3 regions of the Clostridioides sp. ES-W-0016-02 genome follow, and region 2 is predicted to be linked to each of the others. Evidence: a T-box and tRNA genes for the amino acid it is inferred to sense, from the RefSeq annotation. Region 2 holds a T-box; the other regions hold tRNA genes.
The links. The T-box of region 2 lies ahead of asnS (asparagine--tRNA ligase). A T-box ahead of a tRNA ligase gene usually reads a tRNA of that ligase, here a tRNA-Asn.

Region 1 (9,524 bases), 1.7 Mb from region 2:
TAAGGTGATATATTCATCTTGCTCACTTATAATAGTATCTAAATAATCCATATTTATACTTAATTGATAAGCTATTATGTCCTCTCTTTTTGTGCTTTTACTCAAATCCTTTTCAACTTTGAACTTACTATTCTTATCTATTATTATTTTAAGTTCTTCACTATCAACTATTTCATTTCCTATAATTATATACAAACTTTTTACCTCCTAAATATAAATCTTTTTTAATCAAAAATAAAACCTCTAGTAAAATTACTAGAGGTTTGCACTGGTGGGATTAACAGGGCTCGAACCTGTGACCCCCTGCTTGTAAGGCAGGTGCTCTCCCAGCTGAGCTATAATCCCTCGATATTTATATGGTGCGCCCAAAGGGACTCGAACCCCTAACCTTCTGATTCGTAGTCAGACACTCTATCCAGTTGAGCTATGAGCGCATTTTATTGGAGGCGACACCCAGATTCGAACTGGGGATCAAGGAGTTGCAGTCCACTGCCTTACCACTTGGCTATGTCGCCACCTTTTTGGTGATCTATCCGCGACTCGAACGCGGGACACCCTGATTAAAAGTCAGGTGCTCTACCGACTGAGCTAATAGACCATATTAGTTGGGGTGGATAATGAGAGTCGAACTCACGACCTCCAGAGCCACAATCTGGCGCTCTAACCAACTGAGCTATACCCACCATATATCTTCAAATTTAATGTGGTGGGCCATCAGGGACTCGAACCCCAGACCTACCGGTTATGAGCCGGGCGCTCTAACCAACTGAGCTAATGGCCCACATTAAATTTTTAGTAGCGGTAATAGGAGTCGAACCTATGACCTTTCGGGTATGAACCGAACGCTCTAGCCAACTAAGCTATACCGCCATATTCTTGGTGCCCAGAGGCGGAATCGAACCACCGACACGGGGATTTTCAGTCCCCTGCTCTACCGACTGAGCTATCTGGGCATTTGGCGGAGAGGGTGGGATTCGAACCCACGGCCCCTTTCGAAGTCACTGGTTTTCAAGACCAGCTCCTTAAACCACTCGGACACCTCTCCATTGGTGATCTATCCGCGACTCGAACGCGGGACACCCTGATTAAAAGTCAGGTGCTCTACCGACTGAGCTAATAGACCATATTTTTATTTGGCTGGGGATGCAGGACTCGAACCTACGCATACATGAGTCAAAGTCATGTGCCTTACCGACTTGGCTAATCCCCAATATATATGTGGTGAGCGCACAGGGATTCGAACCCCGGACACACGCCTTAGAAGGGCGTTGCTCTATCCAGCTGAGCTATGCACCCACATTGCAATATAAACATAAATTTGGAGCGGGAAACGAGATTCGAACTCGCGACTTCAACCTTGGCAAGGTTGCGCTCTACCACTGAACTATTCCCGCTCGTTTATTAAATTAAATAAAAATGGTGCGGATGAAGGGAGTCGAACCCCCACGCCAATGGCGCTAGATCCTAAGTCTAGTGCGTCTGCCAATTCCGCCACATCCGCGCATTTTTTTGGTGGAGGATGGTGGATTCGAACCACCGAAGTCGATGACAACAGATTTACAGTCTGCCCCCTTTGGCCGCTCGGGAAATCCTCCGTATTAATTTTACATGGAGCTGGTGATAGGAATCGAACCTACAACCTGCTGATTACAAGTCAGCTGCTCTACCGTTGAGCCACACCAGCATTTTTTATATTTTATTTTGGCGACCTGGAAGGGGTTCGAACCCTCGACCTCCAGCGTGACAGGCTGGCATTCTAACCAACTGAACTACCAGGCCGCAAATGGTGGGACCAGCAGGGCTCGAACCTGCGACCCCCTGCTTGTAAGGCAGGTGCTCTCCCAGCTGAGCTATGATCCCATTTTTTGGAGCGGGTGAAGGGGATCGAACCCTCACAGCTGGCTTGGAAGGCCAGAACTCTACCATTGAGCTACACCCGCTTATTTAATTGTTTTTTTGGTGACTCGTAGGGGAATTGAACCCCTGTTACCGCCGTGAAAGGGCGGTGTCTTAACCTCTTGACCAACGAGCCATTTTAATGGTTGCGGAGGCAGGACTCGAACCTACGACCTTCGGGTTATGAGCCCGACGAGCTGCCAACTGCTCCACTCCGCGATATTATTTTATAAAGTGCCGAAGACCGGAATCGAACCGGTACGAGAGGTAAGTCCCGCAGGATTTTAAGTCCTGTGCGTCTGCCAGTTCCGCCACTTCGGCTTTTTTGGCTCCAAGGGTGGGGCTCGAACCCACAGCCTACCGGTTAACAGCCGGTTGCTCCACCGTTGAGCTACCTTGGAATATTTTGGAGGCGACACCCAGATTCGAACTGGGGATCAAGGAGTTGCAGTCCACTGCCTTACCACTTGGCTATGTCGCCGCCTTTTTGGTGATCTATCCGCGACTCGAACGCGGGACACCCTGATTAAAAGTCAGGTGCTCTACCGACTGAGCTAATAGACCATATTAGTTGGGGTGGATAATGAGAGTCGAACTCACGACCTCCAGAGCCACAATCTGGCGCTCTAACCAACTGAGCTATACCCACCATTATATTGGTCGAGGTGAAGGGACTCGAACCCCCGGCCCCATGGTCCCAAACCATGTGCGCTACCAAACTGCGCTACACCTCGAAATTTTATTAATTTAATGTGGTGGGCCATCAGGGACTCGAACCCCAGACCTACCGGTTATGAGCCGGGCGCTCTAACCAACTGAGCTAATGGCCCACATTAAATTTTAGTAGCGGTAATAGGAGTCGAACCTATGACCTTTCGGGTATGAACCGAACGCTCTAGCCAACTAAGCTATACCGCCATATTCTTGGTGCCCAGAGGCGGAATCGAACCACCGACACGGGGATTTTCAGTCCCCTGCTCTACCGACTGAGCTATCTGGGCATTTGGCGGAGAGGGTGGGATTCGAACCCACGGCCCCTTTCGAAGTCACTGGTTTTCAAGACCAGCTCCTTAAACCACTCGGACACCTCTCCATATTCTACTTCCAATGATCGAACTCGGGACACCCTGATTAAGAGTCAGGTGCTCTGCCAGCTGAGCTAATGAACCTTAACTTTAATATTTAATGGCTGGGGATGCAGGACTTGAACCTACGCATACATGAGTCAAAGTCATGTGCCTTACCGACTTGGCTAATCCCCAATATATGTGGTGAGCGCACAGGGATTCGAACCCCGGACACACGCCTTAGAAGGGCGTTGCTCTATCCAGCTGAGCTATGCACCCACAATAAATATGTATAAATTAAATAAAAAATGGTGCGGATGAAGGGAGTCGAACCCCCACGCCAATGGCGCTAGATCCTAAGTCTAGTGCGTCTGCCAATTCCGCCACATCCGCGCATTTTTTTGGTGGAGGATGGTGGATTCGAACCACCGAAGTCGATGACAACAGATTTACAGTCTGCCCCCTTTGGCCGCTCGGGAAATCCTCCGTATTAATTTTACATGGAGCTGGTGATAGGAATCGAACCTACAACCTGCTGATTACAAGTCAGCTGCTCTACCGTTGAGCCACACCAGCATTTTTTATATTTTATTTTGGCGACCTGGAAGGGGTTCGAACCCTCGACCTCCAGCGTGACAGGCTGGCATTCTAACCAACTGAACTACCAGGCCGCAAATGGTGGGACCAGCAGGGCTCGAACCTGCGACCCCCTGCTTGTAAGGCAGGTGCTCTCCCAGCTGAGCTATGATCCCATTTTTTTTGGAGCGGGTGAAGGGGATCGAACCCTCACAGCTGGCTTGGAAGGCCAGAACTCTACCATTGAGCTACACCCGCTTATTTAATTTTTTTTTGGTGACTCGTAGGGGAATTGAACCCCTGTTACCGCCGTGAAAGGGCGGTGTCTTAACCTCTTGACCAACGAGCCATTTTAATGGTTGCGGAGGCAGGACTCGAACCTACGACCTTCGGGTTATGAGCCCGACGAGCTGCCAACTGCTCCACTCCGCGATATTGTTTTATAAGTGCCGAAGACCGGAATCGAACCGGTACGAGAGGTAAGTCCCGCAGGATTTTAAGTCCTGTGCGTCTGCCAGTTCCGCCACTTCGGCTTTTTTTGGCTCCAAGGGTGGGGCTCGAACCCACAGCCTACCGGTTAACAGCCGGTTGCTCCACCGTTGAGCTACCTTGGAATATTTACGTGGCTATGTCCTACTCTCCCAGGCAGTTTCCCACCAAGTACCATCAGCGCTAAAGAGCTTAACTTCTGTGTTCGGAATGGGAACAGGTGTATCCTCTTTGCTATTATAACCACATATTGCCTATTTATAAGACAAGTATTATATTAACATCTTTATTTTTAAATGTCAATACTTTTAAAGTACTAAATAATAATAGTTTTTTATTAAATATCTTCTATTAATTGAAGTTAGTACTTTACATAGAGTTAACACTCTAAAAACTACATATATATTTTAATCAATGAACATCAAATAATATTGGTCAAGTCCTCGACCTATTAGTATCGATAAGCTAAATACATTGCTGCACTTACACCTTCGACCTATCAACCAGATAGTCTTTCTGGGGTCTTACCCTTGCGGTGGGAAATCTTATCTTGAAGTTGGCTTCGCGCTTAGATGCTTTCAGCGCTTATCCATTCCGTACATAGCTACCCAGCCATGCCCTTGGCAGAACAACTGGTACACCAGAGGTACGTCCATCCCGGTCCTCTCGTACTAAGGACAGGTCTCCTCAAATTTCCTACGCCTGCGACGGATAGGGACCGAACTGTCTCACGACGTTCTGAACCCAGCTCGCGTACCACTTTAATGGGCGAACAGCCCAACCCTTGGGACCTACTACAGCCCCAGGATGTGATGAGCCGACATCGAGGTGCCAAACCTCCCCGTCGATGTGGACTCTTGGGGGAGATAAGCCTGTTATCCCCAGGGTAGCTTTTATCCGTTGAGCGATGGCCCTTCCACGCAGAACCACCGGATCACTAAGTCCGATTTTCATCCTTGCTCGACCTGTATGTCTTGCAATCAAGCTCTCTTTTGCCTTTACACTCTACGTACGATTTCCGACCGTACTGAGAGAACCTTTGAGCGCCTCCGTTACCTTTTGGGAGGCGACCGCCCCAGTCAAACTGCCCACCTGACAGTGTCCCAAGACCAGATTCATGGCCTATGGTTAGAGTCCCAGTACTACAAGGGTGGTATCCCAAGGATGGCTCCGCCAAAACTGGCGTCCTGGTTTCAAAGCCTCCCACCTATCCTGTACATGTAGTACCAAGACCCAATGTCAAGCTACAGTAAAGCTCCATGGGGTCTTTCCGTCCTGTCGCAGGTATCCGGCATCTTCACCGGAATTACAATTTCACCGAGTCTGTTGTTGAGACAGTGCCCAAATCGTTACGCCTTTCGTGCGGGTCGGAACTTACCCGACAAGGAATTTCGCTACCTTAGGACCGTTATAGTTACGGCCGCCGTTTACTGGGGCTTAAGTTCACTGCTTCGATTACTCTAACAGATCCCCTTAACCTTCCAGCACCGGGCAGGCGTCAGCTCCTATACATCGTCTTGCGACTTAGCAGAAACCTATGTTTTTGGTAAACAGTCGCTTGGGCCTATTCTCTGCGGCCACCGTATGGTGGCACCCCTTATCCCTAAGTTACGGGGTCATTTTGCCGAGTTCCTTAACAACAGTTCTCTCGCGGGCCTTAGGATACTCTCCTCACCCACCTGTGTCGGTTTGCGGTACGGGTACCTTTAACCTCGATAGAGACTTTTCTTGACAGTGTGAAATCAGCTACTTCGCTACTAAATTTCGCTCCCCATCACATCCCAGCATTATCAAAGCGGATTTACCTACTCTGACTGCCTCAATGCTTGGGCACACATAACCAACAGTGTGCTTAGCTTATCCTACTGTGTCATCCCATCTCTCAAACGGTTATCGGTAGTACAGGAATATCAACCTGTTGTCCATCACCTACGCCTTTCGGCCTCAGCTTAGGTCCCGACTAACCCAGGGCGGACGAACCTTCCCCTGGAAACCTTGGGTTTACGGCCTGTGGGATTCTCACCCACATCTCGCTACTCATGCCAACATTCTCACTCCCATACTGTCCACATGTCCTTACGGTCATGCTTCAACCCGTATGGGAAGCTCCCCTACCCATCATTACTGATGCCGTAGCTTCGGTAGTAAGTTTTAGCCCCGGAAATCTTCGGCGCAGGATCACTCGACCAGTGAGCTATTACGCACTCTTTGAATGAGTGGCTGCTTCTAAGCCAACATCCTGGTTGTCTGTGCAATCCCACATCCTTTACCACTTAACTTACATTTAGGGACCTTAGCTGACGATCTGGGCTGTTGCCCTTTCGACTATGAATCTTATCACCCACAGTCTGACTCCCAAGTATAAGATGACGGCATTCGGAGTTTGATAGTCTTCGGTAGGTGCAATACCCCCTAGGACATTCAGTGCTCTACCTCCGTATCTCTCACCTTGAGGCTAGCCCTAAAGCTATTTCGGGGAGAACCAGCTATCTCCGGGCTCGATTGGAATTTCACCGCTACCCACAAGTCATCCCCGAGCTTTTCAACGCTCGTGGGTTCGGACCTCCACGAAATTTTACTTTCGCTTCATCCTGCTCATGGGTAGGTCGCCCGGTTTCGGGTCTACGTCAAGTAACTGAACGCTCAGTTAAAACTCGCTTTCGCTACGGCTCCACACCTTAAGTGCTTAACCTTGCTACTTAACGTAACTCGTTGGCCCGTTCTACAAAAAGTACGCGGTCACACAAGAAATGTGCTTCCACAGCTTGTAAGTGCAGGGTTTCAGGTTCTATTTCACTCCCCTCCCGGGGTTCTTTTCACCTTTCCCTCACGGTACTATACGCTATCGGTCACTAGGTAGTATTTAGCCTTGGAGGGTGGTCCCTCCTGCTTCCCACAGGGTTTCACGTGTCCCGTGGTACTCTGGATCATATCTGAAGTTTTCTCGTTTGACATACAGGACTATTACCTTCTGTGGTGGGTCTTTCCAAACCTCTTCAATTACGATACCTCTTCGTTTAAGATATGTCCGCAACCCCAATAAAGAAAACTTTATTGGTTTGGGCTATTCCGCGTTCGCTCGCCGCTACTTACGGAATCGAATTTCTTTCTCTTCCTTCAGGTACTTAGATGTTTCAGTTCCCTGAGTTCCCCTCATTAAGCTATGTATTCACTTAATGATACTTAGACATTACTCTAAGTGAGTTTCCTCATTCGGAAATCTTCGGATCAAAGTTTACGTGCAACTCCCCGAAGCTTATCGCAGCTTATCGCGTCCTTCATCGGCTCCTAGTGCCAAGGCATCCGCCCTGCACCCTTAATAACTTGACCAGTTAAAAAGGTTTGATAGATTAGAAGCTATCAACTTCGATAATTTTTAAAAGTTATCAGCTTTATATATTACAAATTAGATGTCATATCACTAAATATATATATGCAGTTTTCAAAGTGCTAAAGCACGTCGCCAACGAATAAATTCTGTTGCTCAAAGTGCTAATTGAGTATTCGTAAAAACGAACCCTCAAAATTAAACAGTAGGCAATTCTCCTTAGAAAGGAGGTGATCCAGCCGCACCTTCCGATACGGCTACCTTGTTACGACTTCACCCCAGTTATTGATTCCACCTTCGACGACTTCTTCCAAAAGGTTAGATAATCGGCTTCGGGCGTCTCCAACTCCCGTGGTGTGACGGGCGGTGTGTACAAGACCCGGGAACGCATTCACCGCAGCATTCTGATCTGCGATTACTAGTAACTCCAGCTTCATGTAGGCGAGTTTCAGCCTACAATCCGAACTGAGAGTAGCTTTAAGGGATTAGCTCCACCTTACGGCTTGGCAACCCTCTGTACTACCCATTGTAGCACGTGTGTAGCCCTAAGCATAAGGGGCATGATGATTTGACGTCATCCCCACCTTCCTCCAGGTTATCCCTGGCAGTCTCTCTAGAGTGCCCAACTTAATGATGGCAACTAAAGACAAGGGTTGCGCTCGTTGCGGGACTTAACCCAACATCTCACGACACGAGCTGACGACAACCATGCACCACCTGTCACCAATGTCCCCGAAGGGAACTCTCCGATTAAGGAGATGTCATTGGGATGTCAAGCTTAGGTAAGGTTCTTCGCGTTGCTTCGAATTAAACCACATGCTCCGCTACTTGTGCGGGTCCCCGTCAATTCCTTTGAGTTTCACTCTTGCGAGCGTACTTCCCAGGCGGAGTACTTAATGCGTTAGCTGCGGCACCGAGGGGGGTAACCCCCGACACCTAGTACTCATCGTTTACAGCGTGGACTACCAGGGTATCTAATCCTGTTTGCTCCCCACGCTTTCGTGCCTCAGCGTCAGTTACAGTCCAGAGAGCCGCCTTCGCAACTGGTGTTCCTCCTAATATCTACGCATTTCACCGCTACACTAGGAATTCCACTCTCCTCTCCTGCACTCAAGTCTCCCAGTTTCAAGAGCTTACTACGGTTGAGCCGTAGCCTTTCACTCCTGACTTGAAAGACCGCCTACGCACCCTTTACGCCCAGTAAATCCGGATAACGCTAGCCCCCTACGTATTACCGCGGCTGCTGGCACGTAGTTAGCCGGGGCTTCCTCCTCAAGTACCGTCATTATCTTCCTTGAGGACAGAGTTTTACGACCCGAAGGCCTTCATCACTCACGCGGCGTTGCTGCATCAGGCTTTCGCCCATTGTGCAATATTCCCCACTGCTGCCTCCCGTAGGAGTTTGGACCGTGTCTCAGTTCCAATGTGGCCGATCACCCTCTCAGGTCGGCTACTGATCGTCGCCTTGGTAAGCCGTTACCTTACCAACTAGCTAATCAGACGCGGGTCCATCCTGTACTGGCTCACCTTTGATATTTAAGAGATGCCTCTCAAATATGTTATCCCGTATTAGCATACCTTTCGGTATGTTATCCGTGTGTACAGGGTAGGTTACCCACGCGTTACTCACCCGTCCGCCGCTCTTTACCGAAGTAAATCGCTCAACTTGCATGTGTTAGGCACGCCGCCAGCGTTCATCCTGAGCCAGGATCAAACTCTCAAATAAAAGTTTATCAGGCTCAGATACTATTGTTATCTAAATATCTGGCTTTATGGTTTGTTTCTTGTTTTTATAAATTAACCTACTGTTTAATTTTCAAAGTTCATTTTTCATGTCTGCCCTTTTCTTAAGGACAAGTAATACTATATCAGCTTTATTTATCTAAGTCAATATAATTTTTTATTTTTTTTAAGATTTTTAATTTTTCTATGTTTTATCAGCTTAACTCTCAGAAATTAATAATAAACAAAAGTCCCTATTTCATAGGACTAATATATATTTTATGCCCAATTTTCCTTTTTATTCTATATTTAAATTTTTTATTTGTAGCAATACACATTTTTTTAAAATTAATTTACATTTCTTTCACTTGTAATTTTTGTAATCTTGTATTAGATTATTATTAAAAAATGATTTATCAATAATTTGATTGAGAACGACATTTTTA
Region 2 (9,524 bases):
TATCTGAACTTTCTACTTCATATTTAACTGTATAATTGCTTTCTTCTTCACTTTTACTATAAAGTTTTATCTTATTTGGCTCTTCAAATTCAAATATATTATATTCATCAGCTTTCCAAAAACCATTTAAGTCTTTTGGTTCTAAATTTTTAGAGTAAATCAATTTATTTCCTAAATAAATCTCTGAATATTTTCCTACATTGTTTATTTCTATATTGTCTTTCTTAGTTTTTAAATTATAAAAATGTATTTCCTTATTTTTAGTGGAATATGCTATATTCTCTGAATTAAATGAATAGCCAACAACATCACTTGCTATCCTGTCTTTATCTAAAAATAACTCACCACTTGATTTAATATAAAGTAATTTTTCATCATTAATAATAGATACATTAGAATTTTCTTTCATATCATTGCCTATTTTTTCTTCTTCTTTATTATTTTTCTTAATATATACATCTCCATCAGAATTTGTAAATACAATTCCATCTTTAATAAAACTTACATAATTAATGTCTGATTTTATTTTATTAGACACCTCTTTACCTATTTCTTTCTCATATAATTCATCATCACTATTTATAAAATAAAATTTACTATCTCTATATTTATAAGACCTAACATCCGATGCTATTTTTTCACTAGCATTATTTTTGTACAAATATAATTCACCTTTCAAATCCTTATAATTATACTCACTTATATACATAATTTCTTCATCATTAGATTTTACCCCCCATAAATTTGATACATCTGAACTAATTTTGACCTTATCATTTTTATCTGTACTTTTTAAATATAGATTATCATCATTATTTATAAATATTACATCACCTTTATTATTTACAATATCAAAACTCTGTATATCAGTAGATATTTTTTCTTTATTTCCATCTTCTTTATATAGATATAACTCTTCATCTGTATTCATATAATATATGAATTTTCCATCTGTAGACATCCTATACAATACAACATCATTGGCTATTTTTTCTTTATCTTTTCCATCGTATTTTACATACAAGGATTTTTCTGATGATATATATGCTATAGTGTTTGAAGAAGGCATAAATTCATATGAATTAATTTCGTCAGAAGATAAATCTGATGCTATTTTTTCCTTTTCTTTTTTTAGATTATACTTATATAAATTATTTTCTTTATCTTGGATTAATATTGATTGTTCTCCATTTATATAATCTTTTTTAGTATATGTAGGTACATCTGATGCTATTTTTTCTTCATCCTTACCTTCTGTCTTTATGTATACATCTGTCATATCACCTGAGTTATTCTCATCATTTTTTAATAGTATAAGAGAATTATCTTTGTTTGCTTGCTTACCTTTAGAATCATTTTGTGAACTGCAACCTGTACATATAAGTGCCAAACTTAAAACTATAAACAACCCTTTCTTTAACATTATTACTCCCCCTCATGATAATGATAAAACTTTTTGTGTAATAAATATACTATTCAATAATTTTTTAGATTTAAATCACCTTACATATTTTTATACTATTTACATAAAGATAATGCTTAAATATAATTTATATTTAAACTTCCAAAAAATTACTCTACTAGTTATAGTATAGCACAATAAACGTTATCCAAGCACACCCACTATTGTCACTCCAAAAGCTTTTAGTGCCTCTTGAAGCACTTCATTTCCACCATAAGGATATCCAATAGGGTTAAAATAAAGTTTAGCAGTTTGTTCACCAATCATTTCGCAACCTTCTATTGTATAATCGCCAAGTCCAATTTCAGAAAACACAGTCTCAAAATCCCATGAAACAGACTTTATGTATTCCTGTCGATTCTCTTCATCCAGTAGTTTATAGTTCTCCCAAAACATTTTATTTTCTGCTTCTGTTGGCCACCAAAAATAATCTAATTCTTCTTTATTATAAAATTCGTCTACTTTTTCTAAAATATAATATTCTAAATCCTCAATTTGTATACAATCATTTTTTATATCTGCTATATATGAAAATAAATTTTTTATTCGATTAAATATTTTTACATCATTCACATTAAATTTAATAAAACAAAAACTACACATTATTTATCCTCCTAGTATAAGTAACTTATAATTACATTGTATAATAAAATATGAATAAACAAACTACATATATTTGTAAACACAATAAAAATAACTTGTATGTATCTAAATCAGATAGCACACAAGCTATTTTATTATATCGAAAAATTATATAATCATATTATAGGTTATAATTATTAGAATTCAGCATTTTTAGAAGTTCTTGGGAAAGGTATAACATCTCTTATGTTAGACATACCTGTCATATACATAATTATTCTTTCAAATCCAAGACCAAATCCAGAGTGAGTAGCAGTACCAAATTTTCTAAGTTCTAAATACCACCAGTAATCTTCTTCATTTAATCCCATTTCATGAATTCTATCTAATAGTACGTCTTCTCTTTCTTCTCTTTGAGAACCTCCAACTATCTCTCCAACACCAGGAACTAATAAATCCATTGCTCTAACAGTTTTCCCATCTTCATTCATTCTCATATAGAAAGCTTTTATATCTTTTGGATAATCTGTAACAAATACTGGAGAATTGTATATTTGTTCTGTTATATATCTTTCATGTTCAGTTTGAAGATCGCATCCCCATTCTACTGGATACTCAAACTCATGTCCTGATTCAAGTAATAGCTCTACTGCTTTAGTATATGTTATTCTAACAAATTCAGAGTTTACTATTTTATTTAGTCTTTCTAGCAATCCTTTATCTATAAAACTATTAAAGAATTCCATTTCTTCAGGAGCGTTTTCTAAAACATAGTTTATAACATATTTTATCATATCTTCTGCAAGTTCCATATTATCTTCAAGGTCTGCAAAAACTATTTCTGGCTCTATCATCCAAAATTCTGAAGCATGTCTTCCTGTATAAGAGTTTTCAGCTCTAAATGTAGGTCCAAAAGTATAGACATTTCTAAAAGAAAGTGCCATTATTTCGGCATTTAATTGCCCACTAACTGTCAAATTAGCTTCTTTCCCAAAGAAATCTTGTGTATAGTCTATTTTCCCATCTTCTGTTTTTGGTATATCATTTAAATCCATAGTTGTTATTCTAAACATTTCTCCTGCACCTTCACAGTCACTACCTGTTATGATTGGAGAATGTGCATATACAAAGTTTCTTTCTTGAAAGAATTTGTGTATTGCATATGCAGCTATTGATCTTACTCTAAATACAGCTGAAAAAGTATTACTTCTTGGTCTTAAATGTGCGATTGTTCTTAAATACTCAAGTGTATGTCTCTTCTTTTGTAGTGGGTATGAGCTATCTGATTCACCTTCTACAACTATATTTTTTGCATGTATTTCTACTGGTTGTTTAGCTCCTTCTGTAGATACCAACTCACCTTCTACAAGTATAGATGAACTTATTGCCAATTTACCTATCTCTTTAAAATTTTCAACTTTTTCATCAAATACTATTTGCATATTTTTAAAGAAACTTCCATCATTTAATTCTATAAATCCAAAGTTTTTAGATACTCTAGATGTTCTTATCCATCCAGCTACTTTTACAGTTTTTCCTATGTACTGTTCTTTATCTCTGTACAATTCTTTTACTGTTATAAATTCCTTTTGCATTTTAAAGCCTCCTAGTTTAATTTTTAGTAATTTTTTCTAAATATAATTCCATAAAAAAAGCCCTTCATCCCTGTATAAAGGGACGAAAGACTATTACTTTCGCGGTACCACCCTAGTTGTCATAAATGACCTCTTAGTTAAGCAATGCTTAAAGCCTATAACGGTGCCTTCCGTCTAAGTCTACTTACTAAATAAGCTTTCGATTAGAAACTCCAAGATGTTCTTCAATATAAAACTTGTATTGAGCTTTCACCATCCTCAACTCGCTAAAACTGCATTTTATATCTACTCTTCTCTTCACAGTATTTATCTTCTATTATTTCCGCTAATTAACAAAATTATACCAATTTATAAATTTTTAGTCAATAAATTTATGCAATTGATATTTACTAGTCTTATATAATCTATAAATATTTATATGCAAAAATTTATATTTTCCTTTCAAATATTTGTAAATTACATTTTCCCTTCTGACACCTATAAAAAAAGTAAAGCAGTATACTGTTTATTAGCTTAAGTTTAACTTTAAGCTTTTTAAACTAATACTACTTTACTTAAATACAATAAATTATTTATTTTTGTTATCAAGTATAGAAGTTTTACAATTTACTTCCATTGTCAACCCAATCTTTTGCTTCTTCAACACTATTAAGTGAAGGTATTGAAACTTTACTATGAGGTTTTAATTTTTCAACATCTGCCCAAGCTGCTGTTGATTCATTTCCAACTAGAAGCGGACTTCTAAGTCTTTTGTTATCGTTACCTTTTAATGCTCTTGCTTTTTTACTTTCCAAAACTATCACCTCTATATATTTATTTTGTAATAGTTTTAGCAATTTTTCAAATTAAATTCATAAGTAAAATTTATAACAGATAAAATACCATTATTTACATATTTTTTTATTTATAAAGTATTTGCCATCTGTTGAATTGTATTTTTTAAATTTAAAATACCATATCCCTGTGAAACATTTGGATACGTATATATATCGAGCTTCGTAGCTCCCAATATTAAATATGTTTTTAAAACTTGTGTAAACAACGATAACCTTGGGATATTATCTTGTTTTTCCAAATATTCCATTAATAAGGCTAAGACTCCACAAACTATTGAACTACTAACTCCTGTACCTGTTGCTGTATTGTAGGTTCCATTTTTATATGTAGATATTATATCTACTCCTGGCGCTACTATATCTGGCTTAATTCCCCTTCCTCTAATTGGCCCTTTTGATGAACCAATCCACATACTATCAGTCTTATTATTAAATGTACCAACTGTGATTACATCATCACCAGCAGCATACATAGTTATTGTAGCCACTGAGTCTGGGTCTAAAAATCTTGTATCTGGTGCTATCAAGTTTTTATTTGGTAAATATATATCATACTCTCCCCCTATTATAAGTTCTGGAGTTAGCCTCAAAGTCCACACACCAGGTTTTATATCTCTAAGTCTTATCTCTAGGCTTTCATTCCCAGAAGTAATATATGGATAGATGAATCTCATTGAATAAGTAGTATTTTCCAGATTAAACTTTCCTCTATATACATAAAAGTCTGGAGAATATCTTATATCATGACTAACCTCACCTGAAGGAGATATTATTTGTGCCCCTATCTTATCTGGACCATTTGTATTGAGTGTTATATCAAGTGCGTAATCGTCACCATCTTGTATTATTACATCTTGGACTTCATATAAGCTACTAAATCTTCCAGCATAATGAATATCTGTATTACCTTGATTACCTGCACCACTTACTACAACAACACCAGCACTACTTAATATATTAAATGTATCTAATATGGAAGTAGTTGCTACAGCACCTGACTTAACTCCAATAGTAAGATTTATTATTATAGGCTTATTTTCTGTTTTTGCTATATTAGTAACATATGTTATAGCTGCTAAAAAATCTGAAACACTATAATTTATCTTTCCAGCATAATAAGTATCTGTATATGATTTTAATTTAACCACTATCAAATCTGACTCTGTAGTTATACCTCTATATTGTGAATTTACTCTTCCATTTCCCACTAATATACCAGAAGCCAAAGTTCCAGTACCTATATTATCTTGACTTAAACTTCCATCATTTCTACTTATAGCTAAACTTAATTCACTTCTTGTAAATTCACTCCCAAAAATAAATCCTTCTGGTGGTGGATTTGTATTTTCTTCCTGATCCCATAATCGTAAAACCTTACTCGTTCCATCCGCATTTATAAAGTCAGGGTGTAAATAATCTATACCAGAATCTATAACTGCTAATAAAATCCCTCTTCCTGTTATATCATTATATGGATTCTCATAAATATACTCTGCTTCAGTAGCTGTTGTAATAGTTTCTCCATTATTCATATTATTAGTTATTTCAATTAAACTGCTCATTGGAGCAGATTCTTCCCACCAAGCAACCTGTAATATATTGTTTAAAATAGTTTCATCAAAATCCATAGGTACATATATTACTGCAAGCTGGCTATTTAAAACCATATATTTATTTATTCCGTTTTCTTGAAGTGCAGTTTCTATATCACCTTGGTAAATTATACAATAAGATTTTTCCATAAATCCCTCCTATCTTAACACATCAAACATACCTCTAACATCCAAAGTTCCATATCCAGTACTCATATTTGGATACTCTGTAGTTTGGTTTTTTCTAGCTCCAGCCTGCATAAAAGTTTTTATTTTTTGAACATATGCTTGATTTGGATATCTTCTATCAACAAAAGTATATTGAAAATACATCGCAGCGGCTCCTGCAGCATGTGCACTAGCTGCTGCTGTCCCAGTTATAGTCGCATATGTATTTCCAGGATATGCAGCTATTATATTAACTCCTGGTGCTACTAAGTCTGGCTTTAATCTATCCTCAATAGTCGGCCCTCTTGATGAACTTTGCCACAAACTATTATTAATAGTATTATAAGCTCCTACAGTTATTAAATCATCTTGAACAGCTGGATAATTTATTGTATAAAAAGGGTCAACCTCTCTAAATCTAGTTCCACTTTTTAAAAGAGCCCTATTTGGAAGATACAAGTTATATATTCCATTTACAATATAAACTCCTACTAATCTAATCTTCCACACTCCTCTTTTAGCATTTTTCAGAGTAACATTGGTAAACTGCTGCCCTGAAAAAGTAGTTGGATATACATATGTTATAGAATACTCCGTTCCTTCTAAATCAAATAAACCTGTTATCCTATTATAACTTGATATTCCAACACTTTTACTTTCTTCACCAGTGGGAGACACTATTATTACATCTGCCTTATCTGGTTTATTCAGCCAAAGTTCAACTGATAATTCTTCTTCTTCTTCATTTAATTCCAACTCGACTTCAACGGAACTTCCTACATTTGGTATTATTCCAGATGTGTGTGTCTGAGTATTTCCCTCATTTCCAGCTCCTGCTGTTATACACAGCCCTCTAGTAAAAAATGCTTTTTCACTATTACTTCTATTGGTCAATCCAACTAAACTATTGCTACCCAAAGATATATTTATTACTAATGGTTTCCCAAGTTCTAAAGATTTTTTATATGCATACTGAGATGCAGCAAATAACATTGCACTATTATAAAATCCTTCTATCTTAGCAATTTTTATTATTATTAATTCAGCATCTTCAGCTATTCCTGCATATTCCTTATTTACATTACCAAGACCTGCACATATGCCACTTATCATAGTCCCTTGCCCAACTTCATCTTGAGATAGACTAGCATCATTTTCTGCAATTGCTCTATTAATATCTTCTCGTGTATATTCTGTCCCAATATAAAAACCTTCAGGTGGAGTTCCATTCTTTGTTTGGTCCCATAAAAAAGCTATTTTTGAGGTTCCATCTGCATATATAAAGTCTTTATGTAAATAGTCTATTCCTGTGTCAGCAATCGCTATAAGAGTACCTCTTCCTGTTATTGTTATATTGGGATTATTTTTAAAAAAATTTACACCTATTTCTTCGGTTGCAACTACACCACCAAAAGTACCTTGATTAATCTCTCCAAGCAGTGTCATCTTTATAGTTGATTCTGTCCTTATAACTGATGGAAGTTCCAAAACTCGTTGTATGCTATTATAGTCTGTAGTGTTTATAGATAATACACCAAATGAGTCACTTAGCTTAAGAAATTCTTGACTCATACCCAATGAGGCTAACTCATCTTCAAATTCAGGAGTATGAATTACATTTATTCCTGCCAATGTTCCTGATTGTCTATCCATATTTTCACTTATAAAATCCTCCAACTTTAAATCATCGTTTCTCTGAGAATTATAATTTTCTATAACTCTATAATTATTTTCTTCATCTTTAAACGACTTATTAGTGCTTCTATATCCAATGTCTTCTGTTTCTAAGTCTTGATTTATACTAGATAAAGTATACAAATCTATGTCTGATAAACTTAAAAAACCAAATCCCGATGAATTATTTGGATATGACTGATTACTTGTTCTTCTTGCTCCCCTAAGAAGCAATGCTCTTAACTTTTGCGAATATAAAAACAAATCATTTCCATTTACAATTCCCCATTCCATAAACAACGAACAAACTCCTGTAACATGAGGAGTGGCCATGCTCGTTCCAGTTAATGCTCCACTGGTACCTCCTGGTAAAAAAGATATTATATCTTCGCCTGGAGCTAATAAATCTGGTTTAAATACACCCAATTGTGTATCTCCCTCGCCAGAAAATATAGATACTATATCTGTTCTTGAATTGAAACTTCCTACAGTTATAACTCTACTTGCTGTTCCGGGAACTGTAACAGTAAGTTCTTGAGTAGGAATCAAAAATCTCGTGTTTCTATTTAATCCCTCAGAAGTTGGTAGATATATGTTTACATTACCAGTTACAATATCTATAGGTTCAAATACGATTCTCCATAGACCAGGATTTATCTGTGTATTTGAACTTAATTGCAATGTAACTCTTCTAGTAAGAGAATATGGTGCTATAGGATAAAAATAACCAGTAATTCTTGTATCTCCTAAAGTATTTCTTATTTCACCTGAAGTTAGAGAAATTGATTGTGTCTGGCTATTCGATGGACTTACTAAATGTACACTAAAGTCATCAATAAAATCTGGCCATATGTTTATATTTAATATACGCTCTCCTTCTCCAATTACAAACTCAACTTCTTCTGTAGTATTATTTTGAAGCCTAATCCTTTTATGTCCTCCCTTATCTGCATTATTACCAGCCGCTACCACTATATTATTTTTCCAAAATAAACACATATCATCTATATACTGCTCAAATAAAGAAGTCCCTCTATGTGAGCCTTCATTACTTCCATAACTTATATTTAATGTAACAGGCATTCTTAATTCTAATGCCCTATCTAAAATAAATTTAATCGCCCTCATAAACTCTGTACTTCTTGAAAAAACATCTGTCTGTATATTTCCAACCCTTACTACTATTATCCTAGCATCGCTTGCAATGGTTGAACAAATACCTGCAACATGTGTACCATGTAGACTAGTCGTTGAGATAGGTATATATGTATTACCAGCTATTGCATTATTTATATCTTCATTATTATATAAGGTTCCTTCTTTAAAACCTGCTGGAGGATTTCCTTGTATAGACTGGTCCCAATAGTATAATATTTTGGACTTTCCTTCGCTATCTCTAAATACAGGCAAAGTATAATCTATACCTGAATCAATTATACCAATTATAGTTCCTTTTCCAGTTAATCCTGTTCTATTTTTAAAACCTGTTATCCCTGTGCTTGAAAAACTTTGTATGTCTTGAGTTTGTAATATAAAAGGTTTTTCTATAAACTCTATTTCTGGATAAGTCAGTAATCTATTTATATCTTCTTCATCACTTGATGTTATTATCGCA
Region 3 (9,524 bases), 1.8 Mb from region 2:
ATAGCTTAATGAGGGGAACTCAGGGAACTGAAACATCTAAGTACCTGAAGGAAGAGAAAGAAATTCGATTCCGTAAGTAGCGGCGAGCGAACGCGGAATAGCCCAAACCAATAAAGTTTTCTTTATTGGGGTTGCGGACATATCTTAAACGAAGAGGTATCGTAATTGAAGAGGTTTGGAAAGACCCACCACAGAAGGTAATAGTCCTGTATGTCAAACGAGAAAACTTCAGATATGATCCAGAGTACCACGGGACACGTGAAACCCTGTGGGAAGCAGGAGGGACCACCCTCCAAGGCTAAATACTACCTAGTGACCGATAGCGTATAGTACCGTGAGGGAAAGGTGAAAAGAACCCCGGGAGGGGAGTGAAATAGAACCTGAAACCCTGCACTTACAAGCTGTGGAAGCACATTTCTTGTGTGACCGCGTACTTTTTGTAGAACGGGCCAACGAGTTACGTTAAGTAGCAAGGTTAAGCACTTAAGGTGTGGAGCCGTAGCGAAAGCGAGTTTTAACTGAGCGTTCAGTTACTTGACGTAGACCCGAAACCGGGCGACCTACCCATGAGCAGGATGAAGCGAAAGTAAAATTTCGTGGAGGTCCGAACCCACGAGCGTTGAAAAGCTCGGGGATGACTTGTGGGTAGCGGTGAAATTCCAATCGAGCCCGGAGATAGCTGGTTCTCCCCGAAATAGCTTTAGGGCTAGCCTCAAGGTGAGAGATACGGAGGTAGAGCACTGAATGTCCTAGGGGGTATTGCACCTACCGAAGACTATCAAACTCCGAATGCCGTCATCTTATACTTGGGAGTCAGACTGTGGGTGATAAGATTCATAGTCGAAAGGGCAACAGCCCAGATCGTCAGCTAAGGTCCCTAAATGTAAGTTAAGTGGTAAAGGATGTGGGATTGCACAGACAACCAGGATGTTGGCTTAGAAGCAGCCACTCATTCAAAGAGTGCGTAATAGCTCACTGGTCGAGTGATCCTGCGCCGAAGATTTCCGGGGCTAAAACTTACTACCGAAGCTACGGCATCAGTAATGATGGGTAGGGGAGCTTCCCATACGGGTTGAAGCATGACCGTAAGGACATGTGGACAGTATGGGAGTGAGAATGTTGGCATGAGTAGCGAGATGTGGGTGAGAATCCCACAGGCCGTAAACCCAAGGTTTCCAGGGGAAGGTTCGTCCGCCCTGGGTTAGTCGGGACCTAAGCTGAGGCCGAAAGGCGTAGGTGATGGACAACAGGTTGATATTCCTGTACTACCGATAACCGTTTGAGAGATGGGATGACACAGTAGGATAAGCTAAGCACACTGTTGGTTATGTGTGCCCAAGCATTGAGGCAGTCAGAGTAGGTAAATCCGCTTTGATAATGCTGGGATGTGATGGGGAGCGAAATTTAGTAGCGAAGTAGCTGATTTCACACTGTCAAGAAAAGTCTCTATCGAGGTTAAAGGTACCCGTACCGCAAACCGACACAGGTGGGTGAGGAGAGTATCCTAAGGCCCGCGAGAGAACTGTTGTTAAGGAACTCGGCAAAATGACCCCGTAACTTAGGGATAAGGGGTGCCACCATACGGTGGCCGCAGAGAATAGGCCCAAGCGACTGTTTACCAAAAACATAGGTTTCTGCTAAGTCGCAAGACGATGTATAGGAGCTGACGCCTGCCCGGTGCTGGAAGGTTAAGGGGATCTGTTAGAGTAATCGAAGCAGTGAACTTAAGCCCCAGTAAACGGCGGCCGTAACTATAACGGTCCTAAGGTAGCGAAATTCCTTGTCGGGTAAGTTCCGACCCGCACGAAAGGCGTAACGATTTGGGCACTGTCTCAACAACAGACTCGGTGAAATTGTAATTCCGGTGAAGATGCCGGATACCTGCGACAGGACGGAAAGACCCCATGGAGCTTTACTGTAGCTTGACATTGGGTCTTGGTACTACATGTACAGGATAGGTGGGAGGCTTTGAAACCAGGACGCCAGTTTTGGCGGAGCCATCCTTGGGATACCACCCTTGTAGTACTGGGACTCTAACCATAGGCCATGAATCTGGTCTTGGGACACTGTCAGGTGGGCAGTTTGACTGGGGCGGTCGCCTCCCAAAAGGTAACGGAGGCGCTCAAAGGTTCTCTCAGTACGGTCGGAAATCGTACGTAGAGTGTAAAGGCAAAAGAGAGCTTGATTGCAAGACATACAGGTCGAGCAAGGATGAAAATCGGACTTAGTGATCCGGTGGTTCTGCGTGGAAGGGCCATCGCTCAACGGATAAAAGCTACCCTGGGGATAACAGGCTTATCTCCCCCAAGAGTCCACATCGACGGGGAGGTTTGGCACCTCGATGTCGGCTCATCACATCCTGGGGCTGTAGTAGGTCCCAAGGGTTGGGCTGTTCGCCCATTAAAGTGGTACGCGAGCTGGGTTCAGAACGTCGTGAGACAGTTCGGTCCCTATCCGTCGCAGGCGTAGGAAATTTGAGGAGACCTGTCCTTAGTACGAGAGGACCGGGATGGACGTACCTCTGGTGTACCAGTTGTTCTGCCAAGGGCATGGCTGGGTAGCTATGTACGGAATGGATAAGCGCTGAAAGCATCTAAGCGCGAAGCCAACTTCAAGATAAGATTTCCCACCGCAAGGGTAAGACCCCAGAAAGACTATCTGGTTGATAGGTCGAAGGTGTAAGTGCAGCAATGTATTTAGCTTATCGATACTAATAGGTCGAGGACTTGACCAATATTATTTGATGTTCATTGACTAAAATATATATGTAGTTTTTAGAGTGTTAACTCTGAAAAAAAGTATGAAAAAAGTATTGACAAAAATAACAAAAAATGTTAATATTATACTTGTCCTAGCAACAAAAAAGAAATGTGGTTATAATAGCAGAGAAGATACACCTGTTCCCATTCCGAACACAGAAGTTAAGTTCTCTAGCGCTGATGGTACTTGGTGGGAAACTGCCTGGGAGAGTAGGACATAGCCACGTTAGATGTTCCAAGGTAGCTCAACGGTGGAGCAACCGGCTGTTAACCGGTAGGCTGTGGGTTCGAGCCCCACCCTTGGAGCCAATAAATGGCTCGTTGGTCAAGAGGTTAAGACACCGCCCTTTCACGGCGGTAACAGGGGTTCAATTCCCCTACGAGTCACCATTTGTGGGATCATAGCTCAGCTGGGAGAGCACCTGCCTTACAAGCAGGGGGTCGCAGGTTCGAGCCCTGCTGGTCCCACCATTTGCGGCCTGGTAGTTCAGTTGGTTAGAATGCCAGCCTGTCACGCTGGAGGTCGAGGGTTCGAACCCCTTCCAGGTCGCCAAAATAAAATATGAAAAATGCTGGTGTGGCTCAACGGTAGAGCAGCTGACTTGTAATCAGCAGGTTGTAGGTTCGATTCCTATCACCAGCTCCATGTAAAATTAATACGGAGGATTTCCCGAGCGGCCAAAGGGGGCAGACTGTAAATCTGTTGTCATCGACTTCGGTGGTTCGAATCCACCATCCTCCACCAATTAAATTAAATATGCGGGTGTAGCTCAATGGTAGAGTTCTGGCCTTCCAAGCCAGCTGTGAGGGTTCGATCCCCTTCACCCGCTCCAAAAAGCGTGGGTGCATAGCTCAGCTGGATAGAGCAACGCCCTTCTAAGGCGTGTGTCCGGGGTTCGAATCCCTGTGCGCTCACCACATATATATTGGGGATTAGCCAAGTCGGTAAGGCACATGACTTTGACTCATGTATGCGTAGGTTCGAGTCCTGCATCCCCAGCCAAATAAAAACATGGTCTATTAGCTCAGTCGGTAGAGCACCTGACTTTTAATCAGGGTGTCCCGCGTTCGAGTCGCGGATAGATCACCAATGGAGAGGTGTCCGAGTGGTTTAAGGAGCTGGTCTTGAAAACCAGTGACTTCGAAAGGGGCCGTGGGTTCGAATCCCACCCTCTCCGCCAAACTAAATAATAGGACTAAATTTGGAGAAGTACTCAAGTGGCTCAAGAGGATCCCCTGCTAAGGGATTAGGCTGGGTAACCGGTGCGAGGGTTCGAATCCCTCCTTCTCCGCCATTTAAAAAAACGAGGTGTAGCGCAGTTTGGTAGCGCACATGGTTTGGGACCATGGGGCCGGGGGTTCGAGTCCCTTCACCTCGACCAACCAGGACCTTTAGCTCAGTTGGTTAGAGCGCCCGGCTCATAACCGGTAGGTCTGGGGTTCGAGTCCCTGAAGGTCCATTATTCTTCATAGGGGTGTAGCTCAGTTGGTAGAGCGTCGGTCTCCAAAACCGTGCGCCGGGGGTTCGAGTCCCTCCACCCCTGCCAAATAAAAAGGACTTGAAAAAAAATGAGTTTTAGAGTAATATAAGATAGTAAATAATATTTCGAGGTGTAGCGCAGTTTGGTAGCGCACATGGTTTGGGACCATGGGGCCGGGGGTTCGAGTCCCTTCACCTCGACCAAGTAAGGGCCTATAGCTCAGGTGGTTAGAGCGCACGCCTGATAAGCGTGAGGTCGCTGGTTCGAGTCCAGCTAGGCCCACCATTTGCCCAGATAGCTCAGTCGGTAGAGCAGGGGACTGAAAATCCCCGTGTCGGTGGTTCGATTCCGCCTCTGGGCACCAGAAATACGGCGGTATAGCTTAGTTGGCTAGAGCGTTCGGTTCATACCCGAAAGGTCATAGGTTCGACTCCTATTACCGCTACCATCTAACTATATCAATAAAGAACTTTGAAAATTAAACAGTAGGTTAATTTATAAAACAAGAAACAAACCATAAAGCCAGATATTTAGATAACAATAGTATCTGAGCCTGATAAACTTTTATTTGAGAGTTTGATCCTGGCTCAGGATGAACGCTGGCGGCGTGCCTAACACATGCAAGTTGAGCGATTTACTTCGGTAAAGAGCGGCGGACGGGTGAGTAACGCGTGGGTAACCTACCCTGTACACACGGATAACATACCGAAAGGTATGCTAATACGGGATAACATATTTGAGAGGCATCTCTTGAATATCAAAGGTGAGCCAGTACAGGATGGACCCGCGTCTGATTAGCTAGTTGGTAAGGTAACGGCTTACCAAGGCGACGATCAGTAGCCGACCTGAGAGGGTGATCGGCCACATTGGAACTGAGACACGGTCCAAACTCCTACGGGAGGCAGCAGTGGGGAATATTGCACAATGGGCGAAAGCCTGATGCAGCAACGCCGCGTGAGTGATGAAGGCCTTCGGGTCGTAAAACTCTGTCCTCAAGGAAGATAATGACGGTACTTGAGGAGGAAGCCCCGGCTAACTACGTGCCAGCAGCCGCGGTAATACGTAGGGGGCTAGCGTTATCCGGATTTACTGGGCGTAAAGGGTGCGTAGGCGGTCTTTCAAGTCAGGAGTGAAAGGCTACGGCTCAACCGTAGTAAGCTCTTGAAACTGGGAGACTTGAGTGCAGGAGAGGAGAGTGGAATTCCTAGTGTAGCGGTGAAATGCGTAGATATTAGGAGGAACACCAGTTGCGAAGGCGGCTCTCTGGACTGTAACTGACGCTGAGGCACGAAAGCGTGGGGAGCAAACAGGATTAGATACCCTGGTAGTCCACGCTGTAAACGATGAGTACTAGGTGTCGGGGGTTACCCCCCTCGGTGCCGCAGCTAACGCATTAAGTACTCCGCCTGGGAAGTACGCTCGCAAGAGTGAAACTCAAAGGAATTGACGGGGACCCGCACAAGTAGCGGAGCATGTGGTTTAATTCGAAGCAACGCGAAGAACCTTACCTAAGCTTGACATCCCAATGACATCTCCTTAATCGGAGAGTTCCCTTCGGGGACATTGGTGACAGGTGGTGCATGGTTGTCGTCAGCTCGTGTCGTGAGATGTTGGGTTAAGTCCCGCAACGAGCGCAACCCTTGTCTTTAGTTGCCATCATTAAGTTGGGCACTCTAGAGAGACTGCCAGGGATAACCTGGAGGAAGGTGGGGATGACGTCAAATCATCATGCCCCTTATGCTTAGGGCTACACACGTGCTACAATGGGTAGTACAGAGGGTTGCCAAGCCGTAAGGTGGAGCTAATCCCTTAAAGCTACTCTCAGTTCGGATTGTAGGCTGAAACTCGCCTACATGAAGCTGGAGTTACTAGTAATCGCAGATCAGAATGCTGCGGTGAATGCGTTCCCGGGTCTTGTACACACCGCCCGTCACACCACGGGAGTTGGAGACGCCCGAAGCCGATTATCTAACCTTTTGGAAGAAGTCGTCGAAGGTGGAATCAATAACTGGGGTGAAGTCGTAACAAGGTAGCCGTATCGGAAGGTGCGGCTGGATCACCTCCTTTCTAAGGAGAATTGCCTACTGTTTAATTTTGAAAGTTCTTTATGAACTTCATATTTGGGGGTGTAGCTCAGTTGGGAGAGCACTTGCCTTGCAAGCAAGGGGTCAGGAGTTCGACTCTCCTCATCTCCACCATTAAGAGTATATTACTTAAATCTTTGATTTATCTAGTAGCCTCTTACATGCACTTTTAGCTTATCTTTAGACAAGCTATGTGCGTTAGCACTTTAAGCAACGAGATTTATTCGTTGGCGCTGTGCGTTAGCACTTTGAAAACTGCATATATATATTTAGTGATATGACATCTAATTTGTAATATATAAAGTTGATAACTTTTAAAAATTATCGAAGTTGATAGCTTCTAATCTATCAAACCTTTTTAACTGGTCAAGTTATTAAGGGTGCAGGGCGGATGCCTTGGCACTAGGAGCCGATGAAGGACGCGATAAGCTGCGATAAGCTTCGGGGAGTTGCACGTAAACTTTGATCCGAAGATTTCCGAATGAGGAAACTCACTTAGAGTAATGTCTAAGTATCATTAAGTGAATACATAGCTTAATGAGGGGAACTCAGGGAACTGAAACATCTAAGTACCTGAAGGAAGAGAAAGAAATTCGATTCCGTAAGTAGCGGCGAGCGAACGCGGAATAGCCCAAACCAATAAAGTTTTCTTTATTGGGGTTGCGGACATATCTTAAACGAAGAGGTATCGTAATTGAAGAGGTTTGGAAAGACCCACCACAGAAGGTAATAGTCCTGTATGTCAAACGAGAAAACTTCAGATATGATCCAGAGTACCACGGGACACGTGAAACCCTGTGGGAAGCAGGAGGGACCACCCTCCAAGGCTAAATACTACCTAGTGACCGATAGCGTATAGTACCGTGAGGGAAAGGTGAAAAGAACCCCGGGAGGGGAGTGAAATAGAACCTGAAACCCTGCACTTACAAGCTGTGGAAGCACATTTCTTGTGTGACCGCGTACTTTTTGTAGAACGGGCCAACGAGTTACGTTAAGTAGCAAGGTTAAGCACTTAAGGTGTGGAGCCGTAGCGAAAGCGAGTTTTAACTGAGCGTTCAGTTACTTGACGTAGACCCGAAACCGGGCGACCTACCCATGAGCAGGATGAAGCGAAAGTAAAATTTCGTGGAGGTCCGAACCCACGAGCGTTGAAAAGCTCGGGGATGACTTGTGGGTAGCGGTGAAATTCCAATCGAGCCCGGAGATAGCTGGTTCTCCCCGAAATAGCTTTAGGGCTAGCCTCAAGGTGAGAGATACGGAGGTAGAGCACTGAATGTCCTAGGGGGTATTGCACCTACCGAAGACTATCAAACTCCGAATGCCGTCATCTTATACTTGGGAGTCAGACTGTGGGTGATAAGATTCATAGTCGAAAGGGCAACAGCCCAGATCGTCAGCTAAGGTCCCTAAATGTAAGTTAAGTGGTAAAGGATGTGGGATTGCACAGACAACCAGGATGTTGGCTTAGAAGCAGCCACTCATTCAAAGAGTGCGTAATAGCTCACTGGTCGAGTGATCCTGCGCCGAAGATTTCCGGGGCTAAAACTTACTACCGAAGCTACGGCATCAGTAATGATGGGTAGGGGAGCTTCCCATACGGGTTGAAGCATGACCGTAAGGACATGTGGACAGTATGGGAGTGAGAATGTTGGCATGAGTAGCGAGATGTGGGTGAGAATCCCACAGGCCGTAAACCCAAGGTTTCCAGGGGAAGGTTCGTCCGCCCTGGGTTAGTCGGGACCTAAGCTGAGGCCGAAAGGCGTAGGTGATGGACAACAGGTTGATATTCCTGTACTACCGATAACCGTTTGAGAGATGGGATGACACAGTAGGATAAGCTAAGCACACTGTTGGTTATGTGTGCCCAAGCATTGAGGCAGTCAGAGTAGGTAAATCCGCTTTGATAATGCTGGGATGTGATGGGGAGCGAAATTTAGTAGCGAAGTAGCTGATTTCACACTGTCAAGAAAAGTCTCTATCGAGGTTAAAGGTACCCGTACCGCAAACCGACACAGGTGGGTGAGGAGAGTATCCTAAGGCCCGCGAGAGAACTGTTGTTAAGGAACTCGGCAAAATGACCCCGTAACTTAGGGATAAGGGGTGCCACCATACGGTGGCCGCAGAGAATAGGCCCAAGCGACTGTTTACCAAAAACATAGGTTTCTGCTAAGTCGCAAGACGATGTATAGGAGCTGACGCCTGCCCGGTGCTGGAAGGTTAAGGGGATCTGTTAGAGTAATCGAAGCAGTGAACTTAAGCCCCAGTAAACGGCGGCCGTAACTATAACGGTCCTAAGGTAGCGAAATTCCTTGTCGGGTAAGTTCCGACCCGCACGAAAGGCGTAACGATTTGGGCACTGTCTCAACAACAGACTCGGTGAAATTGTAATTCCGGTGAAGATGCCGGATACCTGCGACAGGACGGAAAGACCCCATGGAGCTTTACTGTAGCTTGACATTGGGTCTTGGTACTACATGTACAGGATAGGTGGGAGGCTTTGAAACCAGGACGCCAGTTTTGGCGGAGCCATCCTTGGGATACCACCCTTGTAGTACTGGGACTCTAACCATAGGCCATGAATCTGGTCTTGGGACACTGTCAGGTGGGCAGTTTGACTGGGGCGGTCGCCTCCCAAAAGGTAACGGAGGCGCTCAAAGGTTCTCTCAGTACGGTCGGAAATCGTACGTAGAGTGTAAAGGCAAAAGAGAGCTTGATTGCAAGACATACAGGTCGAGCAAGGATGAAAATCGGACTTAGTGATCCGGTGGTTCTGCGTGGAAGGGCCATCGCTCAACGGATAAAAGCTACCCTGGGGATAACAGGCTTATCTCCCCCAAGAGTCCACATCGACGGGGAGGTTTGGCACCTCGATGTCGGCTCATCACATCCTGGGGCTGTAGTAGGTCCCAAGGGTTGGGCTGTTCGCCCATTAAAGTGGTACGCGAGCTGGGTTCAGAACGTCGTGAGACAGTTCGGTCCCTATCCGTCGCAGGCGTAGGAAATTTGAGGAGACCTGTCCTTAGTACGAGAGGACCGGGATGGACGTACCTCTGGTGTACCAGTTGTTCTGCCAAGGGCATGGCTGGGTAGCTATGTACGGAATGGATAAGCGCTGAAAGCATCTAAGCGCGAAGCCAACTTCAAGATAAGATTTCCCACCGCAAGGGTAAGACCCCAGAAAGACTATCTGGTTGATAGGT

Region 1: it has a tRNA-Asn gene. The T-box ahead of asnS (asparagine--tRNA ligase) is inferred to sense a tRNA for this amino acid. The anticodon was not compared.
Region 3: it has a tRNA-Asn gene. The T-box ahead of asnS (asparagine--tRNA ligase) is inferred to sense a tRNA for this amino acid. The anticodon was not compared.

Annotation. Positions count from the first base shown of each region.
Region 1 is NZ_CP061361.1:30,038-39,561, reverse strand. Features, by position in the region: gene IC758_RS00395 (hypothetical protein) at 1-195, opposite strand, end outside; tRNA gene IC758_RS00390 (tRNA-Val) at 270-345, opposite strand; tRNA gene IC758_RS00385 (tRNA-Arg) at 358-434, opposite strand; tRNA gene IC758_RS00380 (tRNA-Cys) at 442-515, opposite strand; tRNA gene IC758_RS00375 (tRNA-Lys) at 523-598, opposite strand; tRNA gene IC758_RS00370 (tRNA-His) at 607-683, opposite strand; tRNA gene IC758_RS00365 (tRNA-Ile) at 705-781, opposite strand; tRNA gene IC758_RS00360 (tRNA-Met) at 797-870, opposite strand; tRNA gene IC758_RS00355 (tRNA-Phe) at 878-953, opposite strand; tRNA gene IC758_RS00350 (tRNA-Ser) at 957-1,045, opposite strand; tRNA gene IC758_RS00345 (tRNA-Lys) at 1,048-1,123, opposite strand; tRNA gene IC758_RS00340 (tRNA-Gln) at 1,135-1,210, opposite strand; tRNA gene IC758_RS00335 (tRNA-Arg) at 1,220-1,296, opposite strand; tRNA gene IC758_RS00330 (tRNA-Gly) at 1,320-1,394, opposite strand; tRNA gene IC758_RS00325 (tRNA-Leu) at 1,418-1,501, opposite strand; tRNA gene IC758_RS00320 (tRNA-Tyr) at 1,511-1,595, opposite strand; tRNA gene IC758_RS00315 (tRNA-Thr) at 1,610-1,684, opposite strand; tRNA gene IC758_RS00310 (tRNA-Asp) at 1,703-1,779, opposite strand; tRNA gene IC758_RS00305 (tRNA-Val) at 1,785-1,860, opposite strand; tRNA gene IC758_RS00300 (tRNA-Gly) at 1,867-1,940, opposite strand; tRNA gene IC758_RS00295 (tRNA-Glu) at 1,958-2,032, opposite strand; tRNA gene IC758_RS00290 (tRNA-Met) at 2,040-2,115, opposite strand; tRNA gene IC758_RS00285 (tRNA-Leu) at 2,132-2,217, opposite strand; tRNA gene IC758_RS00280 (tRNA-Asn) at 2,223-2,297, opposite strand; tRNA gene IC758_RS00275 (tRNA-Cys) at 2,304-2,377, opposite strand; tRNA gene IC758_RS00270 (tRNA-Lys) at 2,385-2,460, opposite strand; tRNA gene IC758_RS00265 (tRNA-His) at 2,469-2,545, opposite strand; tRNA gene IC758_RS00260 (tRNA-Pro) at 2,554-2,630, opposite strand; tRNA gene IC758_RS00255 (tRNA-Ile) at 2,650-2,726, opposite strand; tRNA gene IC758_RS00250 (tRNA-Met) at 2,741-2,814, opposite strand; tRNA gene IC758_RS00245 (tRNA-Phe) at 2,822-2,897, opposite strand; tRNA gene IC758_RS00240 (tRNA-Ser) at 2,901-2,989, opposite strand; tRNA gene IC758_RS00235 (tRNA-Lys) at 2,996-3,059, opposite strand; tRNA gene IC758_RS00230 (tRNA-Gln) at 3,083-3,158, opposite strand; tRNA gene IC758_RS00225 (tRNA-Arg) at 3,166-3,242, opposite strand; tRNA gene IC758_RS00220 (tRNA-Leu) at 3,273-3,356, opposite strand; tRNA gene IC758_RS00215 (tRNA-Tyr) at 3,366-3,450, opposite strand; tRNA gene IC758_RS00210 (tRNA-Thr) at 3,465-3,539, opposite strand; tRNA gene IC758_RS00205 (tRNA-Asp) at 3,558-3,634, opposite strand; tRNA gene IC758_RS00200 (tRNA-Val) at 3,640-3,715, opposite strand; tRNA gene IC758_RS00195 (tRNA-Gly) at 3,724-3,797, opposite strand; tRNA gene IC758_RS00190 (tRNA-Glu) at 3,814-3,888, opposite strand; tRNA gene IC758_RS00185 (tRNA-Met) at 3,896-3,971, opposite strand; tRNA gene IC758_RS00180 (tRNA-Leu) at 3,987-4,072, opposite strand; tRNA gene IC758_RS00175 (tRNA-Asn) at 4,079-4,153, opposite strand; rRNA gene rrf (5S ribosomal RNA) at 4,160-4,276, opposite strand; rRNA gene IC758_RS00165 (23S ribosomal RNA) at 4,460-7,358, opposite strand; rRNA gene IC758_RS00160 (16S ribosomal RNA) at 7,580-9,082, opposite strand.
Region 2 is NZ_CP061361.1:2,524,703-2,534,226, forward strand. Features, by position in the region: gene IC758_RS12175 (YARHG domain-containing protein) at 1-1,423, opposite strand, end outside; gene IC758_RS12180 (hypothetical protein) at 1,607-2,065, opposite strand; gene asnS (asparagine--tRNA ligase) at 2,242-3,639, opposite strand; T-box leader at 3,715-3,949, opposite strand; gene IC758_RS12190 (CDIF630_02480 family spore surface protein) at 4,239-4,433, opposite strand; gene cspC (bile acid germinant receptor pseudoprotease CspC) at 4,544-6,217, opposite strand; gene cspBA (bifunctional germination protease/germinant receptor pseudoprotease CspBA) at 6,227-9,524, opposite strand, start outside.
Region 3 is NZ_CP061361.1:127,100-136,623, forward strand. Features, by position in the region: rRNA gene IC758_RS00855 (23S ribosomal RNA) at 1-2,734, shown strand, start outside; rRNA gene rrf (5S ribosomal RNA) at 2,870-2,986, shown strand; tRNA gene IC758_RS00865 (tRNA-Asn) at 2,994-3,068, shown strand; tRNA gene IC758_RS00870 (tRNA-Glu) at 3,075-3,149, shown strand; tRNA gene IC758_RS00875 (tRNA-Val) at 3,155-3,230, shown strand; tRNA gene IC758_RS00880 (tRNA-Asp) at 3,236-3,312, shown strand; tRNA gene IC758_RS00885 (tRNA-Thr) at 3,331-3,405, shown strand; tRNA gene IC758_RS00890 (tRNA-Tyr) at 3,420-3,504, shown strand; tRNA gene IC758_RS00895 (tRNA-Gly) at 3,519-3,592, shown strand; tRNA gene IC758_RS00900 (tRNA-Arg) at 3,601-3,677, shown strand; tRNA gene IC758_RS00905 (tRNA-Gln) at 3,687-3,762, shown strand; tRNA gene IC758_RS00910 (tRNA-Lys) at 3,774-3,849, shown strand; tRNA gene IC758_RS00915 (tRNA-Ser) at 3,852-3,940, shown strand; tRNA gene IC758_RS00920 (tRNA-Ser) at 3,964-4,054, shown strand; tRNA gene IC758_RS00925 (tRNA-Pro) at 4,065-4,141, shown strand; tRNA gene IC758_RS00930 (tRNA-Ile) at 4,146-4,219, shown strand; tRNA gene IC758_RS00935 (tRNA-Trp) at 4,231-4,306, shown strand; tRNA gene IC758_RS00940 (tRNA-Pro) at 4,367-4,443, shown strand; tRNA gene IC758_RS00945 (tRNA-Ile) at 4,449-4,525, shown strand; tRNA gene IC758_RS00950 (tRNA-Phe) at 4,529-4,604, shown strand; tRNA gene IC758_RS00955 (tRNA-Met) at 4,612-4,688, shown strand; rRNA gene IC758_RS00960 (16S ribosomal RNA) at 4,805-6,307, shown strand; tRNA gene IC758_RS00965 (tRNA-Ala) at 6,363-6,438, shown strand; rRNA gene IC758_RS00970 (23S ribosomal RNA) at 6,689-9,524, shown strand, end outside.